Linked DNA regions of Prochlorococcus marinus str. MIT 0917. Each later gene encodes a partner of the first gene's protein in a complex. Links are inferred from orthologs where the notes say so. Each region holds a gene or a part of one and is shown on either strand. Other genes may lie near its edges. The genes, in order: mrdA and rodA.

Region 1 (9,988 bases):
CTTGGTTGCTTAAGCGGTGGACTCTACATTGTTACAGCAAAAGATAGTGAAGGCGCGGACAGTCGAGACGGTGCGATGGTTGCAAGTTGGGTTAGCCAAGCAAGTTTTGAACCCCCTGGAATAACCGTAGCGGTAGCCAAAGACAGAGCCATTGAATCACTATTGCAAGTCAATGATCGTTTTGTTCTGAATATTCTTCAAGAAAATAACTATTTGCACCTCTTCAGACACTTTTTAAAACGTTTTCCACCAGGTGCTAATCGATTTGAAGGAGTTGAATTGATGAATGATCTTGCAGCTGGGGGACCAGTTTTATCTGACGCACTGGCATTTCTTTCATGTAAAGTTATTCAAAGAATGGAGACAACAGATCATTGGATCATATATTCATTAGTTGAAAAAGGTAATTTATCTAATACTCAAAGTAAAACAGCAGTTCATCACAGAAGAGTTGGTAGTAATTATTAACAATGACAGTAGAAACAATTTCTTCGACAAATTTAAATACTTTAATAAAAAAAACAATTCAGATTCCCATTGAAGAGAACTTACTTTGCTTAAGAAGCCTAAACCCAAAAAGAACAAGATTTGAAGTTGAATATTCTCTTGAAAAAGGAAGTTGTACAAATTCTTTTTTATTCAATTCTTCTAAAGATGAACATTCTAAATCAGAAGAATATATTTTAATTCATCCTCCTGGTTTAACATTTGAAAAAGAATTTTTAGAAGAGTTTCAGACATTAATTAAGAGTGATTCCGCTGAAATAAAGTTAGTCATGGGTCATATCAATCCCAATAAAGTAGCTTTTGTGAAAAGAATGAATGTGAAATATAAAAATTTAACGGTTATTTGTTCTAATCCAGGAGCAAAATTATTCAAAGAGATTTGGAATTTACGAAAACCATCTAGAAATACAAATCCCAAAGAAACATTTGAGACAGTTGCAGTCCTTCCGAATATTCAAATTATTAAGCAATTAGAGACTCTGTCACTCGATAATAATTTTGAGATTACATTCATTCCCGCGCCAACAGCTCGTTGGCCAGGTGGACTAATTGTTTTTGAAAAGCAAACTGGTTTACTGATGAGTGATAAATTATTTGGTGCACATGTTTATGAGGAAAAATGGGCTGAATTAAACAGTATTAGTACGGAGGAAGAAAGAAGACATTACTTTGATTGCCTTATGGCACCAATGTCTACTCAAGTCAATAGTATTATCGAAAAATTTGAAGACTTTGAGATTGACACAATAGTTCCCGGACATGGACCTGCAATCAGCGGTAGTTGGAGAAGTTTGTTAAATAACTATCAAAGCTGGGGGGAAAGCCAAAAATATAGCAACTTAAGAGTAGCTCTATTATTTGCCAGTGCATATGGAAATACTGCCGCTATTGCTGATGCCATAGCCAGAGGAATTAGTAAGACAGGAGTCAAAGTTAAGATTATTAATTGTGAATTCACCGCATCAGATAGCTTGATCACTGAAATTCGTAAAGCAGATGGATATTTAATTGGATCCCCAACATTAGGAGGACATGCACCCACTCCGATTGTTTCAGCACTTGGCACACTGTTGGCTGAGGGTGATAGAGGCAAGCCTACTGGAGTGTTTGGAAGTTATGGATGGAGTGGGGAAGCTCTTGATTTACTTGAAAAAAAATTAAAAGATGGAGGCTTCAAATTTGGATTCGAACCTATAAAAATCAAATTTAGTCCTGATCCTTTAATGATTAAAAAACTTGAAGAAATAGGTATCCAATATGGTAAGCAATTAATTAATGCAAAATTACGTCAACAAAGAAAAGCTAATGTTGGTTTAAATACGAGTAAAAATGATCCAACAATTAATGCACTAGGAAGGGTCGTCGGTTCACTATGTATATTGACTGCTCAAAAGGGAAATGAAGATAATGTAATTAACGGAGCAATGGTTGCAAGCTGGGTTAGTCAAGCAAGCTTTTCTCCTCCTGGTATTACGATTGCAGTGGCTAAAGAAAGAGCTGTAGAAAACTTACTGCATACAGGCGATAACTTTGCTTTAAACATTTTAGAGCAAAATAATCACCAAGCCCTGCTTAAACAATTTCTTCAATCATTCAAACCTGGAGATAATAGATTTACCGATCTTGAGATCAAATTAAGTCCAGGCAATCAGCCATTATTAAATGAAGCTTTAGCTTGGCTGGAGGGTACAGTTAATCAACGAATGGAGTGCGGGGATCATTGGCTGATATATGCTGAGATTAAACATGGAAAAGTCATTAAAAAAGATGGAGTAACAGCAGTTCATCATCGAAAAACAGGAGCGAACTACTAAACCCATTAGAGAAACGACTTTATCCATGTATACTTCCCTCCTTATTCACAATGTCTAATAAAAAGCTTCTTGTTATAGCCGCTAGCAATGGTGAAAATCTCAAACTAGCCAAAAAATTTTTAGTTGCAGGCAAAGAACTAAATTGCTCATGCGAATTACTGGACTTGACGGAATCAAAAAATGAGTTACCTATATTTAATCCACGTCATAATTCAAAAGATAAAGCACCAGAAAATCTTAAGTCTATCAATACTCAAATGGAAAGCCATTCACACTGGATCATTTGTGCGCCTGAATATAACGGTTCAATTCCTCCAATTCTTACAAATGCAATAGCTTGGCTTTCTGTACAAGGAAAAGATTTTCGAAGTTTATTTAATGAACGTCCAATTGCAATAGCAAGTTTTTCAGGAGGAGGATGTATGGAGTTATTACTTTCGATGCGAATTCAGTTAACTCATCTTGGAGCTTTAGTATTAGGTCGTCAATTAGCTACTAATAAATCAAAAGTTGCTGAGGATACATCAATTAACGCAATTCTAAATCAACTACTACAACTAAATCACCCAAATCAAACTACAACTGATCTTGACCGCTAGTTGATTGCTTATAAGAGTTCAATTTATACCATGTCTGCAACATTTTTTTTGCCATAGGTAGAGCATGTACTGAACCACCACCAGGAGTGTTCTGAGCGAATGCCACAATGACGATCTCTCCAGAGTCATAAGGTGCAAAGCCAGCAAACCACGCATGATCACTACCTCCACTACTATCTTCAGCTGTTCCAGTTTTACCAGCAACTTCAGGGAAAATAGAGGTATCTACATTTATGTCCATAGCAGTACCGCTTGTTACTACTTTACGCAGCCCACGACGGATTGTGGCAAGTGTCGTATCTTGAATATCTACTTTTTGTAAATATTTTTCTGATCTCCAATTTATATTTGCATCTACTAAATGAGGAGTAATCAAATAACCACCATTTGCAAAAACTGCATATGCTCGTGCTAATTGCAATGGCGTAACTAGAACAACAGATTGACCAATCGATGCACTAGCCATATCCTCCACTATCCAAGGAGTTTCTCCAGGCTGTCCCCAACCACGACCTTGATCAGCCCATTTCTTATTCCCTACTAAGCCTTTATTTTCATCAAGAAAAGTTTCTATCCCAGTGTAATTGTCGAAGCCAAGTTTGGTTGCAGCATCATATAAAGCCTGTGAACCAGATCCAACCCCAATTTGGTAAAAGAAAGTATTGCTAGAGACTCTGAATGCATCTTCATATCCAATCCATCCAAAACCTCTTTTATTATATTCTGGAAAACAATGACTTCCATATGTAATACAAGGAACCGTATTTAATTTTTTACTAGCAGGAAATTTACCACTTTCCATACCAGCTATAGCAGTTACTGGCTTCCATGTACTGCCTGGATCATATGCATTAAATGCTCTACTCAAAAGAGGAAGATTTGAGGACAAAAAAAGATTTTCATATTGTTTATTTGTAAAAGGCTGAGAAAAAAAATTAAGATCGAAAGTAGGTTGACTAGCAATTGCTCGAATTGCACCTGTTCGTGGATCAATCGCTACTATTGCTCCAGCAGTTTTGTCAGACAAAACTTTTTCTGCAGTAAGTTGTAGATCTAGATCAAGAGTTAATTTGATATCCTTACCAGCTTTTGGCATTTTTAACCCCAGACTGCGTTGAACTGTACCTAATGAATCAATCTCAAGCATTTCACCTCCCCATTTACCTCTCAATTCAGATTCAAAAGCAGCTTCAATACCTTTCCGTCCAATTCGGTCAGATAATTTATAACCTCTTTCTGAAAGCTTAGAAAACTCATTTGCAGTTATCAACTGTGTATAACCCAAAGCATGCGCAGCTAAAGACTTGTAAGGATAATTTCTAACTAAACCAATATCAATTTGAGCACCATATAAGTTATTTTCTTGTTCTTTAAATCTAATAACTTGCTCCACCGATAAATCAGTCAATAGTACTTTTTTATACGGAGTGTCGGAATGACTTCTATTAAATGAAATCTCTAATTGATCAATAGAAACATTAAACAAATCTGATAAAGACTTTCTAAGATCAATCCAATCACTATTAGTTAAAAGCCTAGGTTGAATAGATAATGAGTAAAAGAGTTTATTATCGGCAAGAACTACACCATTACGATCTAATAATCTTCCTCTAATTGGTGGATTAGCAATTAACTTGACTCTATTTTCTTCTGAAAGTTTTTTATAATATGATCCATTGATTATTTGTATCCAAAAAAGACGCACACCTGTTACTAAAAAAATTAAACAAACAAACAAAAAGAAAATTAAGGGTTGATTAAAAGCACCTACATGCTTTTTTGAACTTAAATACAATCTTTCTTTTTTCTTCATCTCTAAAAATCATGAATATTTATTAATCATCTATCTTTAATGAGTCATTATCAATCAAACGTCTTAATTGATCTAGTTCAGTATCAATTCTATTTAAGGTTGACACTAATGACTCTTGATCATTTATTTCGTGGTCAGGATAATTCTGTTCAACAGTTACATCAACTGAAACAACTGGATAACCTAAGCCAGGAATCCATTGATCAATCTTATCCCTAAATGTTTTTGCAGAGGTTTCGCCATCAACCTGGAATTCTGAAAATGGATCTTTTGATTTGAATACATGCATTATTTTTTGGAGTCCACCATTTTTAGCATTTTTTAAAATACCCATACCCAATGGCAAAGCAGACTCCATTGCAAATAAATGAAAATCCCTTAATTGATCTTTAGCCATAATGGCCTTATAAATGCTACTTAAGAATACCTGATTCTGACGTAGGGAAGTAAGGCGTACAACTATTATTAGATATACCTATGGACCAACCAGCAAAGATTGACATTACAATTACTGCTGCAAGTGGAAGAAAAGCTTGATGGGTAGTTTCCAGAGTTAACCATTCTCTCCAACCTCTTATAAAACGTTCTCTAGCAAACCTATTACGCTCTTTTGAAGCTTGATTAATTTTTTTTCTAAAAGATTTTTCTACCCAACGTTCAAAAGACTTTTTTTTAGTTACTGCCATTTTTCTCTCCACTTCTAACAATTGTCCTGCAGTAAGATGAGGGTGAAAAGTACCTATTAATTCAAGTGTTTTTAAAAACATTTCAACTGCGGCGTCTTTAATAATACGCTCTTCGTCTTTGAGAAAATTCCAATCAACTTCAGGATAAAAACGAGCTCTATTAAGATTGATCTGCTCCTCTCCTAACTGGCCAGGCTCTCTTAACCATCTATCAGTATTGTTGTCAAAGCGTCGCCAATATAGAAAAGGATTAATATAAATTACCTTCCCTGAGATAGTAATACTATCTTTCTGGAGCCGTCTGCTTAAATGCGCATCAGTTTGTTGTGCAACTGTCAAAAGTAATCAGCTATTGAACTAAGTTATCTTTTTTTATTGAAGTGCACCACCCCCACCCAATAAGATTACTCAATTTAGCAATATCTAAATTGTTCTCACTTGAAAGGTGAAGATAGAATTAATTTTGGAAAATCTCTTTCTAATTCTCTACTTTTTTATTTTGAGTTGAAAGTCTATCGCTTGATTTAATTAAAATGTACTCTAAAAGCCATATCAAATTTTTTACAGAGACAAGTATCTTCTTTAATCAATTCATGCAAAAAAACAATTATTCGGTTATGTTCATCCTGAACATAACTAAAGAAAAGCAATGCTTCGTAAGCAAGAAAAGAATGCTATCACGAGAGGAGTAATCCTTGCTATTGGTTGGGGATGGGGTTTAGATAGATTTTATGAAGGTGACAAAAAAGGAGGAATTCTATCAATCATTGGCTGGGGAATTATTTTCACAAGTTTTCTATACTTGAAATGCTCAGGTGTCGAATATGTTGATGGTATCAAAGATTATTCCAGCTACAGTCCAAATCCTCTAATAGTTCTTCCGTTAATTGCTGGTTTATATGGAATATATTTAATTCTGAGAAAAGGTTTTAGATTAGCAAAACAATTTGAGAATGCTGAAGACTAAGTAGTCTTACAGGCTACAAATCAATTCAGCCTGATGATCTAAGTCATTTTGTTTTTTAATAGTGACAAAAAGTCATTATGGGAGTAAAAATAAACCAACAGGACAACTCCTCACACAATCGTTCTGTTAAAAAAAGCACCCAACTTCTTGCAAGCAGGGTGTTTTTTTAATGACTGATTTTCGAATTGTCACATGTGACAGTTACTCAACTCACCTGCTCTTACTTGAGTTTCCCATCAGATGCGTAATTATATCTATGTGAGGAGTTGGGATCCTCCGCAGTGGAAACAAGGAAACACTTGCGCCTGATCTCCAAAAAAGCCGCCAAGTTCTAAACTAGGCGGCTTTTTTGTAATTATTTTTTTATTTAGAAAAGATCCTAAAAAAGCAATCAGAACGGTATTCTCTACAATTTATAATTCAATTGAACAAATAATCAATTAACTTATAGAATTAACAAACTACTAATGACTGAAGACAACAAGGCAAGCCAAAAGAAATGCAGTGGGAAAAGCAAAGCGATGTTTGCTTATGGCATTGTTCAACTAGGTTCTAATGTAGTTTCGGCTGTGGCTCTTGCTGCAATCGCTCTTAGTTTTTGTTCTGTTAAACAAGAATCAAAAGTTTTCAATGAATGTGTTGAAGAAGTTCAAGCGACTGGCAAGAGCTCTTCAGATGCAGTTCGCTTTTGCAATGGTGGTAAATAATTTTCAGTAAACAAAGAATTAGGAATATTCCACTAATCAATTAATTAGAAAATGGGGTGCAAAAGTCTAAACCCCATTTTTTATTTATCTACGGTTTCTAGTAATCGTCACACTCACCATGCAATGCTCTCTGCTTTTAAGAGTTGTTGAAACCTCTTCACTTCTTGTCTGAATTTGCGTCAGTTGCACTAAATGAAACTATTAGATCTATTGCTTCATTTTTGGTAAAGGATTTTCCTTTATGTGATTTGAATATCATTGCGATCTTCTCCCTAAGAGCATTATTTTTATAAAATTGAAGTACTGATGTCGTAGCGCTATCAATTTTCCGATAATAACAACCATAATTTTTATGATCCAATGAACCTCAAAACCATTAGAAGTATTTGTCTTAGTTGTTTAGCACTTCTAATTATTTTCTATCCACCAAAAATATATGCTCGATCGCACGAATGGATTGCAGTTCCAAAGAGTCAATATGGAGAGCAGTTATGGGATAAGAACAGCGTTCAAAAAAATCAAGCTGGATTTATAAGAGTGTTAAGCAAATTTATTCCTACAAGTACTACTGAAATCACTCAAGACATTCTGTATACTATGAATATCAACTGTTCAGAAAAATCCTTCATAGATATTGCAGTAGGTGCAAAGGAATTTAATGAATTCAAAAATAAGGATTCAGAGTGGAAAGATGCCAATGGAGATGAATTAATTTTGGGTGTGATCGATCAGGTTTGTGGTTTTATGAAATCATATTGAATCCTTAGTTTCTGTGATTAGTTTCTTTACTCTCTTAACTTCAGAACGTTTCCTATCAAATATATCTTGTTTCTGCATTTGCTTATTTTTTACTATCCCCAATCAACTTTCACTCCAAAGCCCTCAGGTATATCTTCACTAATATCTCTCAAATCTAGCCATTTAATCTCCTCATCTAAATTCAAATTTTTAAACCTTCTCACATAAATTTCTCCAGCCAGGTCTGGGTCTTCAACACCAAAAAAGTCACAAATTTCTTCAACCCTTGACCAATACTCAATTTCATTAGTTGCTCGTTTGAATGCAGTCATTTGAAATTTCGCTTGTTCTTCCTGACTTAATTTGTCTAAAACCGAAGAAGATACAGTGACTGTTGCAAAGTTCCATGTGGAGGAATCTTCTCCTTGAAGCACAAGATTTCTTTTATTGAGTTCTTTCAACCAAGCCTCATTTAGCATATTCAATTTTTTTCCAATAAACTAAGAGATTTTATTTTATGAAATTCATCTTTCAATTGCATTCTAGTTCAGTCTTTGATAATGAGTTATAAAAATTTTCCCACTTCCCTCAAGAATTAATATCAATTGCACTCAATGAGACCATAGGATCTATTGCTTATTCTTTACTAAAAGATTTTCCTTTATTTAATTTTAAGAATTTTTATTTTTATCTTATACCCCCGATTGATTCAATGAACCCAATGCAAGTATTCCAATAGGTATTGCAATTGCAACAATACCAAAAAGAGAGGTTATCGATGCAATTGTTTTTCCAACAACCGTAAGTGATATTTAATCTCCATAACCAACAGCACTAATAGTTGTATTTGACCACCACAGACATCTTGGTATTGAACCTAACAATTCTGGTTGAATGGAAGATTCAGCAACATAAATAAAAGGAATGATGATCAACAAAAGTAAAGCTATATAAAAAATCGAAATTTGTAATTCTTGACTCTTTGATCGAATTGCATAATTAAATTTATCAATGCTTTCCTGAATTTTTCACTTCTTCCAATTTTCAATATAATTAAACGGCGAATAAATTGAGATAATGGAGTCGAAACTTAGAGAAAAATACTTTGCGATCGTTAAGAATTAGTTAAACATCTAATTAATGAAGATGCGATTTAAAGTCATTCATTTCAAGTGATACCCTAGTTTCATCTACAAAATGAATCTCAAGTTCATTACTAAATATATCCGTACCATTGGAGGGAATAACAAGGGGTAACCCTCTGTAAGTAAGTAAGCAATTTTCCATGTTTAATTCCTTCGATACAAAATCACCCTCATGAGATCTACCCTCTGTCTGAAACTCGCCTGCCTCTGTTCTCGACCAAATAATAAACCAATCCAGCTTTTCCAATTTTTCTAGTTTTGCCTCATTAAATTTATAGTATTCGTCAGAATCAAAAAACTCCATTATGGGAGTCTCTACTCTCTCACCATCAACTTCTATGTCCCCTTCTTCCAAGTGAATTTGATATTCCTCTACACCATCCTCTTCAAGAAGAACTTCATTATTAAAAGTCTTCTGTGCTAACACCAACATCTCCTCTTTTCTGTCATCAAGAATCTTGCTGATGACCATGTCTTCGTCCCAGTGACGCTCATCAATAATGTATCTTAATGAACCAAATCTCTCAGAAAGTGCCTTATTGGCTGCATCTTTAGCAATCTTCGCTGCCTTTTCGCTATCTTCGTCAAGTTCCTGTTTTAAGCGTTTTAAGTCACTGGCGAGTGAATCCATTTTCTTATAAAACTCGCCATAGTATTTTCCAGCTCTCGTTTTTTCAGTTGAGTAGAAAACCTTAATGTATTGAATATCCCCGTTGTAAGTAACTTCAAATGGCATTAGATGTGATTTATATCTTCTTTAAATGATTACGCCTTTGTCGAGCTCTCGCCATTAATTGGATTGGTTAGCGAGAAAAGTATGATCAAAAAGCCAAAAGAGAAAGAAATATTTATAAATACAGCAACTTACTCCCATGAAAAATTGATCAGAAATTTATACTTTAGGGTTGTTCACAAAGATATTTTGAATTGGCAGAAGAAGGTCTATCAATAGTTCAAACCAAATCATTCCTTATCATGTCATTCCCTCTCTAATCAAACTTTTACTCAAGAC
Region 2 (9,878 bases), 280 kb from region 1 along the record:
CAGTGTGTCTAACTATTTCAGTTGGATGAGCTGTAAAAACAAGACGAATATCCATTTCTCTCATCAACGCATCAAGTTGAGCTGGAGGAACATTCAAACGACGTAATCGCTCAAATAATTGTGTAAAAGTTGCAGGGGCAGTCTGACTCGCTAAAGCTGGAGCAAATGGATCTATTTGATAATTACTATTGTCTAACTTTCCTTTTTCTATACTTTCTAGATAACTATCCTCCTCTATACGTTGCTCAAGAATATTTACCAACTGAAAATAAAGAGAAAAAGCCCTAGCAGCTGATATCGCCTCTACTAAATCCATTTCAGTAATCAATTGGACTATTGCTTGTGAGGAATTATCTTGATTTGACTTGCTAGGGTCACTTAATTGTTTTAAAAGCAATAATCTCTCTGTTTGATCAGGTGGACATTCACTTTTGAGAACTGTTTTCCATAGATCCTCAACCAGTTCAAGCCTTTGTTGCAGCAAATATCCAGGATCAGGACCCTCAACACATCCTGTCGAGTGATTAGAGATTTTTTCGCTAGAAGAATTTTTCAACATAAATATATTATGAGGCAGTTCTGCCGACTTAGTCACTAGTAGATTGCATCATTTGCATGAAATTGATCTCTTCTCGTTCCATTTCATCAATACCTTTCTGAAGCAAGGACTTAATTGATACTCCCTTGGAATAAGAATGAAGCCATTTCATTGATTGATTTCCATTTGTCAAAACAGCTTCAATAGGTTGAATCAACTCAAACATATCAAGCTCTTTAGCCAAAGGAGTTACATCTAAAAGAAGTTCCTTTATCCAATCACGACAGTTTATTGGTTCCCCATTTTTCCAATGATATAAATTTGCATCAAGGCTAGATTTAGCAGCGATCAAATCATTTTCATCTGCCAATAGAGCCAATTCCTCTTTTGTTTTAGAGCTTGCCTCAATTGGATCAAATTTCTTCATATTGTTTTTTAGATTAATAATTCTGAGCTCAAGTAAAGCGGTAATCGCTAAAAGCAAATCAACATCAGAGACCAAATCACATATCCTTAGCTCTAAGCGATTTAGGATATGAGGCCTTTCTGGACCATTTGGTCTTACTGATGTCCACAAATGTCTTTCGTTTTGCATATTGCCTTGACCTAATTGATCTTCAACCCATCCCACATAATGTGCGTGATCCACAAACAGAGGAACATTCGATGGTGTCTTAGGGAATTGAACCCATCTTTGTGAATGTGCACCCGTTGCATATCCACCCAAGAAAGGAGAACTAGCACTTAATGCAAGAAATAATGATGCCTCACATCTCACCAAGCGAAGAGCCGAAAAAAGTAAGGATAAGTTTTCAATACCTAAATTGATGTGAATACTTGCTGTTACAACATTAGTGCCATAGTTTTTTTCTATAAATGAGTGATAAGAATTTTCTGAATCTGACCTTTCAAAAATTCTAGTATTACCAAGACTAAGTGTGCTTCCTGGAAGGATTGTAAGTTTTTGGCAATCAAGCCATTTCCTAAGTTTTTGTCTTGGTAGTAACAGTGCATGTTTTAAAACAGCGTATCTATGATCAGGAACAGTTATGTACTCCAGATTTCTTTGATCAGGTTCTTTGACGAAGTCTGATAAATCTTGAGTGATAGCAGATGCAATACCTACATTTTTACCATCTTGTGTGCCAGTAAAAAGCTCCACTTCAAACCCCTTTAAAAGCATTAAGTTGGTCATAAATCATGAGGCTCTAGGCAAGCTAAAGCAGTAAACATCCCTTTCGCTTTATTTAAAGTTTCTTGAAACTCATTAGAAGGAATGGAATCCGCAACTACTCCTGCCCCAGCTTGTACTTGAACATTAAAATAATTTTTATTTTGCTTACGCACAATCATTGTTCTGATAGTAATAGCTGTATTCAAAGCTCCATTTAAATCTATAGACCCATAAACGCCGGAATAAGGCCCTCTACGTTGTTTTTCTAATTGATTGATTAGTTGCATTGCTCTTATCTTTGGGGCTCCACTAACTGTTCCAGCGGGGAAAGAGGCAATTAATAAGTCCCAAACATCCTTGTCTTTTTTCAGGGTGCCTTCAACCTCACTGACTATGTGCATCACATGAGAATATTTTTCTATAACCATTAATTCTTTTACAAACACACTCCCTGGGGAACAAACTCTACCTAAGTCATTTCGACCTAAATCTACTAACATTACGTGCTCAGATCTTTCTTTGGGATCTTTTAAAAGATCTTTCTCTAAAGCTGCATCTTCCAAATCATCTTTACCTCTAGGACGTGTACCCGCAATTGGTCTCAAACTTGCTTGAATCCCCTTTCCCGTTAGTTGGGCCTTGACCATTACCTCTGGACTAGAACCAATAAGTTGCCAGTCTCCAAAGTCAAAAAATGCCATAAATGGAGAGGGATTTACCATTCTCAAGCTTCGATATAGTTCAAAAGGTGTTTGCGTAACAGTTGACTCAAGTTTTTGACTAAGAACTAACTGAAAAACATCACCTTCTTTAATAAATTCCTTTGCCACTTCAACACTATTTTCAAATTCAATTTTTGATATATTACTAGTCATATCAAAAGATCTATTCCCTATTTCATTCCACCTTAAAGACTTTATGGGTTTTAAAGGAGAAGCCATTAAATCTTGAAGTCCATTAATTTGTTCACAGGCAATCTCATAAGCTTTTTGAGCAGAGACTCCATCACTCATATTTCCATATGCAACAGCTGTTATTAGACGTTTTACTTGATCAAAAATAAGAATTTTGTCCATAAACATCCAAATACCATCAGGTAAGTCTTGCTCTGATAATTCATAAGTAGGTACTGAAGGCTCAATCCATTGAATTAGCTCGTACCCCCACATTCCAAAAAGTTGTCCTAATTGTGGCAAGCCAGATAAAGAAACAGATTTATAAGGCTCAAGCATATTCCTGAGTATCTCGATTGGATTTCCATGGAACTTTTCTTGTTTTCCATTTCTCCAGCATCTAGTCAATTCATCACCCCTTACTATCACCTTCCAGAGAGGATCTGTTGCCACCACACTCCACCTACCTATAGTTTCTCCTCCTTCTACTGATTCAAGCAATGCTCCTGGAGAGCCATCATTACCAACTTTAAGCCAGGTTGTAAGAGGAGTTTCTAAATCTGCAGGCCAACTTTTTGCCAAGGGAATATAGTTGGCCCCGCTGGAGGCTGATAAAAGAAATTCTTCCTTATCTAAACTAAACATGACTGCATAATGGCAGCCCAATACATAGATTAAAAGGGGTCAAAAGTTGAAATCGAATAACTTATGCATCGTAAGTTTTTTTACCGCTAAATTTCAAACTTGCTGGGTTAGGATTTTCACCAATTCGCCTATTGTTGTAACCCTCTTTAATGCGACCTTCATTAGGTTTCTCAGAGAAAACGCCATCTTTAGGGAAAAGTAATTCTCTATCTCCCCCAGGATAAATTCTATATATTTTACTTGTTTCAATTCTGGGCTTAAAACCCCTCAATTGAGTATTCAAAGCAAAACACTGCTCTTTTCTCGCAAAGTACATGAGATTATCTCCCTCATGCATTACTGCAGCTCCGCCAGTTGGAAGTTCAAAAACCTCAGAAGTTTTACTTGTCCATGTAATTGCATATTTTTCTTCGGTTTCAGCCGAGTTTAATAATCCACCAGTGCTACCAATGTGCTTTGGAAGTGTTCCAGGTAATACTTCAGTCATGCTTTCAATCAAATCGACTTATTCTTTATATTTTTAAATTAGCACTTTATTTTGTGCCTTTTGACTCATTTCACGTCAACTTCACACGCGTCAACATTAACCTTGATGATCAAATTCTTTTAATTCAGAAATTGGAAAAAATATCGTCATTCCACTATCTCGCCTATTAGCAAGACGGCCGCCAAGACTTTTCAAAAGTCTTTGAGTTGCAGCTTGACTAAGCTGCAAATTTCCTGTGTTTGGATTCCAACTAAGTACTGGTCCAATTTCTTCATTGGAAACACTTTCTGAAAGTCCATAATGAGCAGTTGGGGAGAGCTTAGTCAAGATTTGAAGCTTTAATCTCTGTCCAGCTGGCCTTAATTTCAAAGTTAATTCTCCACCCGCTTTTAATCCACGACTATTCCTATCAATAAGACCCGTCAACATTAATTCAAGACCCTCTGCGTCACTCAAAACCTTAGGTAAATCCGGTGTGATATCAAGAATAAGTTTCAAGCCTTTTCGCTCTAGCTGATTGTTCCAGACTGGAGACAAAATGTTCAGCATTTTACCTAAATCAGTTGAAGCTAAATTTGTTTGTTCAGGTTCGCTTCTCTCAAGCTCTACTGCATTAAAAATCAAACCAAAACGATCAATTTGTTCTGTACATTCAATATCTATTTGCTTCAAACGTGTTTCAATGACTTTAGGTAAATCTTTCTTTCTTAGAAGAGATCTAATTAATGTTCTTATTGTCGCCAATGGAGTTCTAATTTCATGAGTTAGGGCTTCTAGCAAGGAAATTTCACTATCTTTTGAACTTAACTTGTGATCATTAATTAAGCTATCGGGCAAAGTATGAATATTTAAACTTGGTGCAATATCTGCGAGACGTTGAGATAGTAAAGGCCAAAATACCTTTGATAAATCATCATTTGTTTTAAGCTGACCCATCTCTCCAAGTGCATTTCGGAGATTATTTGCTTGTTCAACATTTTCAATGTTCAATCTATTATCAAGCATTGTCAAAAGATCACTCAAAGTTTCAGGATCACTTCGCATTAATAATTTCCTGTCCTGAGATTTACCTTCCAGAGCTAATGCAATTTGAATTTCAGGTGTAATAACAATTAGCAGTGGATCATTTCCATCTTCCTGCCAAAGAGTCAGTCGCTCATAGCCTGAAGAATCATTATGGGAATTCATCGAAATTGATTGACTGGGAGGTAACATCCCCATGGAGGGCTTTGTAAGGCTCAGCAAATCCTTTGGCGCCCAAACCCATCCTTGGAATTTCTTGAGTAATTTAGGTTCGTATAATGCCGGCAAAGGCGAAGACAACCACAAACCTCTTGTAAGATTCATTGGTAGCAATATGTCTGACTGAAGAGTATCTAGAGCTGCCCACCACATTCTCCTTACTGCAGACTCACTGAATGTGGCACGAGGGACACCTTGAGCCATTCTTTTTTGCAAATCTTGAATAGTTACTTGAGGAGTGCTCACAAAATCCTCCTAACCTCATTAAAACCTTTAAATCCATTAAGATGATTATATTTTAAAGGATGAAAAAGCATAGAAACTACAGTTGAGACTCATTAAGGTGGCTTAGATGAATATTTAAAACAGATGAATTGAGCATTGTACATTTAAGCTCAATCAATCCATTAAAAAGGCAAATAAAGTCTCTTTGGACAAATCACATAATTCGTCTATCAGTGGACTAGCTAGGAGATTTAAAGCCGGGAAATATAATTCATCCAATAATAATAACTAATCCAATGAAACTCATGTTTAATCTGAAAGTGAGGATTCCTTCCTTTACATAGATGCAAAAACTTAGCCTCAAGATGGTATTCGCCTATTCACCAGAATTAGTTTCAAAGCTCTGCTAAAAGTCAATTAATGCGTTTCAAATACACATAAGCAAAAGTATCTAATCAAAGATTTTTTCTTACTGACTGGCCTCGTCTAGAGACAGATAAACATAAGCCCAGACTTATGAAATTAACAAATAAGGCAGTTCTTCCATAGCTCATAAAAGGTAATGGGATTCCCGTGACAGGTCCTAGGCCAACAGTCATAAATATATTCACCATAATTTGGAAAATAAACATTGAAGCTATTCCAATAACAATCAAAGATTCAAAATCAGTACGCGCCTCAATGGCTATTTTTATTAGTCGAAAAATTAGAATAAAAAATAAAAATAAGACGAATAAAGTTCCTAAGAAACCTGTTTCTTCTCCAAGAGCACTAAAAATGAAATCAGTATGTTGCTCAGGGATGAATTTTAATTTAGTTAATTGGCCTTGCATCAAACCTGAACCCAACAATCCTCCAGATCCAATACCTATTTTGCTTTGAAGCATATGATATCCACCACCTAAAGGATCTTTACTGGGATTAAGGAAAAGAATTAATCGATCTCTTTGATAATCTCTTAAAACATTTTCCCAAAACCAAGGAGATATTTTTGCTATTAAAGAATGAAACAAGACAACAAATAATGTTAGTAACTTTCTTTTATTTGGCAGAGACTTATACGAAATAAACCAAATTATTGGAATCCATATAAAAAGACCGAATTGATATAAATATCCTATTAATCCTGTCACAAAAGTAGCCAAAATAATAAATGCCCACTCATATGGCATTCCTGACCAATACAACATTCCAAGAAGTGTGGCTCCAAACACAAGAGATGTACCAAGATCAGGTTGTAAAAAAACTAAAACCCAAGGCAAGAATGAAACTAATAAGGGTTTAATTAAATGAGATAGCCCAGAAAATGTTTTGCGCTCTAAAATAGAAGCCAAGATAAGTATTAAGGTTAATTTTGCAAATTCAGATGGCTGTATATATAAACCAGCAAAGCTGAGCCATCTTTTTGCACCTAGAGCTGTAGTGCCACTAAAATTTACATATAAAAGTGTTAAAATAGTAAAAGAATATATTGTTATGATATATTTTTTTAAATCTTGCAAAGGAAATTGTGCTAAAAAATAAACAATAAAAGAACCTATATAAGCAATAATTGCATGTTGATACCAATCTGTAATGCCAAGATTTCTTTGAGTACTTGCAATTAATAAGCAAGATAAATGTACTAAAATAATAGGTACAATCCAAATTATTAAATCTACATCTTTCCAAAATTTTTTGTTTCTAACTATTTTTAAATTAGGTATTTTACTGCGACCAAAACTCATAATTACTTTAAATCACTGTTTAACAGATAATGCATTACATAAAGTTCCTGCAAGTTCTAAAAATACTTTTGCTGTTATTGAATCTCGAGATGTATGAACAACTGGTAGATCCTTCCCTGTACCAGAAAAAGTATCAGATTCTATTGGTATCTGAGACAACAAAGGTACATTATTCTCTTTAGCTAATTGATTCCCTCCTCCTGAACCAAAAATCTCATATGATTTTTGTGGTTGATCTGGAGGGATAAAATAAGTCATGTTTTCAATCACTCCGAGTACAGGAATATTCATTTGTTTAAACATTGACAACCCTCTTCTTGAGTCTTGAAGCGATACATTTTGTGGAGTAGTGACTATTATCACACCTGCCATAGGAACTGCCTGCGCCAAAGAAAGTTGGGCATCTCCTGTCCCTGGAGGTAGATCTACTATTAAAAAATCACGTTCACCCCAAGAAGCTTGATATAAAAATTGTCGAATAATTCCATTAAGCATTGGCCCCCGCCAAATGACTGGCTGATTTTGATCAATTAATAATCCCATTGAAACCATTCCGATCCCACATGTCTCAATGGGAATAATCTTTTGCTCTGCGCCCGAGCCACTGACTTCTGGAGTTATTTCGCTAACGCCAAGCATATAAGGCGTATTGGGTCCATAGATATCAGCATCAAGCAAGCCAACCTTAAAACCCTTTTGACTAAGGGCACAAGCCAAATTCACGGCAACAGTACTTTTACCGACACCACCTTTACCGCTACTTATGGCGATAACATTTTTCACTTTTGGTATTGGAGTTAATCCCTGAGATTGACCACCATGTCCGGCTTGACCAATAGGAGAAGGAGACTCCTCAGATGGAGATGCATCTCCTATCTCAATTTGTACTTCTTCTACATCTTCCAAAGACTTAATGCTTTCCCTAATATCATTTGCTATTTGACTTCTTTGAGCTAACGCAAAATTAGGGAGAGTCAGTCTTACAACAATTTTCGGTGGCTTTACTGAAACTATTTCCAGCCATCCAAGTTCAACAATAGATCGTTTACTTCCGACATCTTTGACTGAATCAAATGCTTTTAAAACCTTCTCGTTGGTTTTCATTCTTAGTTTCTATTACATTTGATGATAGTAAAAAAATCGACCTATATTGCACCTCTTTATCCAATAATATTGCCTTTATTCATAAGTAAAAAACATTCGCAATACAAACTTTTCCAATATTGGTGTGAAATTTGCATCATTTGAAAGTATTTTTTTAAAGAAAGCAAAATACAATTAATTTTGTCCTCCTTAAAAGATCAAGCCAATTTACCGGCAAAAAACTCAAGAGATCGAGCCAAAAAGCTTGTTTTAGGGCTTCAAGATGAAATTTGTGCTGGTTTGGAGACTATCGATGGAGAAGGCAAATTCCTAGAAGAATCTTGGGAGAGACCAGAGGGTGGTGGTGGACGCTCAAGAGTCTTGAAAAATGGAAAAATCTTTGAACAGGGAGGGGTTAATTTCTCTGAAGTGCATGGCAATGAACTTCCACCATCAATCATTAGCCAACGTCCAGAAGCTAAAGGTCACTCTTGGTTTGCGACAGGCACCTCAATGGTTCTGCACCCCAAAAGTCCCTATATACCAACTGTTCATCTTAATTACAGATATTTCGAAGCAGGTCCTGTTTGGTGGTTTGGGGGAGGAGCTGATTTAACACCATTCTATCCATATCTATCTGACACGCGTCACTTTCACTCATGCCATAAAGCTGCATGTGACACAATCAACAAAGATCTTCATAAGGTTTTTAAACCTTGGTGTGACGAATATTTCTTTCTAAAACATAGAAATGAGACAAGAGGAGTTGGAGGTATTTTTTATGACTATCAAGATGGAACCGGCTTACTTTATAAAGGTCAAAATCCCAACGGGAACGCCTCTAGAATCTCAAAAGAGCTAGGGAAATATTCTTTGAATTGGGAAAATCTTTTTTCACTTGCCAAAGCATGCGGGCAGGCATTTCTGCCCTCCTATGAGCCAATAATCAAAAAGCGAAAAAATCAAAGCTTTTCAACAAAAGAAAGAGACTTTCAACTTTATAGGAGAGGTAGATATGCTGAGTTCAATTTGGTATGGGATAGAGGCACCATTTTTGGATTACAAACGAATGGAAGAACAGAGTCAATATTGATGTCATTACCGCCCTTAGCAAGATGGGAGTATGGCTATAAGCCAGAAAAAAATTCACGTGAGGCGCTTCTAACAGATTTATTTACTAAGCCTCAAGATTGGTTTACAGATAAATCTCTGGAAGAGAGATGTTTAACTCATCAAGCATTGGATTAGATACTACACTTCTAAATTATTCCATTTAAAAAAGCCTGAACTATTTCATTAGCAAGGAGTTTTATTGTTTTTTTTCGTGTTTTTAAATTTCTGAGGTTTTGTTCTAGCAAGCCCTCTAATTTCCCAATTTCAAGAATCCTTATTTGCCTTCTTGGAGCACCTAAACCTCCTCTAAATGAAACAGGAAACCTTCCAAATGTTCTTGCGATTGACTCGTCTATTTTATTTGGCATCTCAGAAAAGGGAGGGATTAAGCCTGAACCAACTCCATACTTACCATATGCATCAAAATGAATTTCAAGCGCATAACCACCGCGTTTGGAAAATCTCCTACCTACTGACCAATTCGTTCTTGGATCGTTAGCATCATCTATATTTCTTATTTTTGGGTCATACGCTCTAATATTCAAACCTTTCTTTTTGCCAAGGTTAACAATTGATTCTTGTAATTTTAAATTCCAAAAAAGTTCATCACTAATTTCAGGATGCATTGGATTCAAACCAAACTTATCAACAGCTTCGCCAGGTGTACCAGCACCAGCCAAGCCCTGAGAATCAGCATGGCCAGCTAATATTAAAATAGGGATATTTTTATCTACATCTCTACTGCCAATCC

Evidence for each region.
Region 2: the proteins of mrdA (region 1) and rodA are in contact, whole or in part, in a crystal structure (PDB 6PL5), measured with the Thermus thermophilus proteins. The link is inferred for Prochlorococcus marinus str. MIT 0917 from one-to-one orthologs. Residues at the interface, in WP_223903432.1 of Thermus thermophilus: Arg4, Ile5, His6, Leu8, Ala9, Phe12, Ala15, Leu16, Leu19, Gly20, Arg22, Ala23, Trp24, Leu26, Gln27, Val28, Tyr31, Tyr34, Leu36, Leu43, Thr45, Asp47, Lys156, Gln157, Gly158, Ser160, Val184, Leu201, Glu202; in WP_223903423.1 of Thermus thermophilus: Phe161, Val165, Phe168, Val169, Leu172, Pro198, Tyr199, Glu202, Tyr211, Arg212, Asp213, Gln220, Val221, Gln223, Ser224, Ile226, Ala227, Ile228, Gly229, Ser230, Gly266, Phe267, Val270, Leu274, Tyr277, Gly278, Leu281, Phe285, Leu289, Arg297.

The regions. Positions count from the first base shown.
Region 1 is NZ_CP114784.1:1,399,589-1,409,576, reverse strand. Bases 2,316-5,225 are described here. They hold mrdA (penicillin-binding protein 2), read right to left. Parts: upstream 4,734-5,225; coding sequence 2,898-4,733; downstream 2,316-2,897. Other genes in these bases: O5637_RS07840 (hypothetical protein), read right to left, coding at 5,147-5,225; O5637_RS07845 (hypothetical protein), read right to left, coding at 4,756-5,130; O5637_RS07855 (NADPH-dependent FMN reductase), read left to right, coding at 2,372-2,920; O5637_RS07860 (diflavin flavoprotein), read left to right, coding at 2,316-2,321. In the rest of the region: O5637_RS07865 (diflavin flavoprotein), read left to right, coding at 1-468; more of O5637_RS07860, read left to right, coding at 471-2,315; more of O5637_RS07840, read right to left, coding at 5,226-5,758; O5637_RS07835 (hypothetical protein), read left to right, coding at 6,069-6,386; O5637_RS07830 (hypothetical protein), read left to right, coding at 6,854-7,093; O5637_RS07825 (hypothetical protein), read left to right, coding at 7,454-7,852; O5637_RS07820 (hypothetical protein), read right to left, coding at 7,945-8,292; O5637_RS07815 (hypothetical protein), read right to left, coding at 8,644-8,766; O5637_RS07810 (hypothetical protein), read right to left, coding at 8,969-9,712. UniProt on the Escherichia coli protein: Catalyzes cross-linking of the peptidoglycan cell wall. Responsible for the determination of the rod shape of the cell. Is probably required for lateral peptidoglycan synthesis and maintenance of the correct diameter during lateral and centripetal growth.
Region 2 is NZ_CP114784.1:1,116,362-1,126,239, forward strand. What follows is about bases 4,798-7,597. They hold rodA (rod shape-determining protein RodA), read right to left. Parts: upstream 6,935-7,597; coding sequence 5,660-6,934; downstream 4,798-5,659. Other genes in these bases: O5637_RS06555 (sensor histidine kinase), read right to left, coding at 4,798-5,225; O5637_RS06565 (Mrp/NBP35 family ATP-binding protein), read right to left, coding at 6,944-7,597. Outside these bases: ppc (phosphoenolpyruvate carboxylase), read right to left, coding at 1-559; gshA (glutamate--cysteine ligase), read right to left, coding at 588-1,733; O5637_RS06545 (anthranilate synthase component I family protein), read right to left, coding at 1,730-3,250; psaD (photosystem I reaction center subunit II), read right to left, coding at 3,312-3,737; more of O5637_RS06555, read right to left, coding at 3,834-4,797; more of O5637_RS06565, read right to left, coding at 7,598-8,035; hemF (oxygen-dependent coproporphyrinogen oxidase), read left to right, coding at 8,216-9,262; O5637_RS06575 (N-acetylmuramoyl-L-alanine amidase), read right to left, coding at 9,274-9,878. UniProt on the Escherichia coli protein: Peptidoglycan polymerase that is essential for cell wall elongation. Also required for the maintenance of the rod cell shape. Functions probably in conjunction with the penicillin-binding protein 2 (mrdA).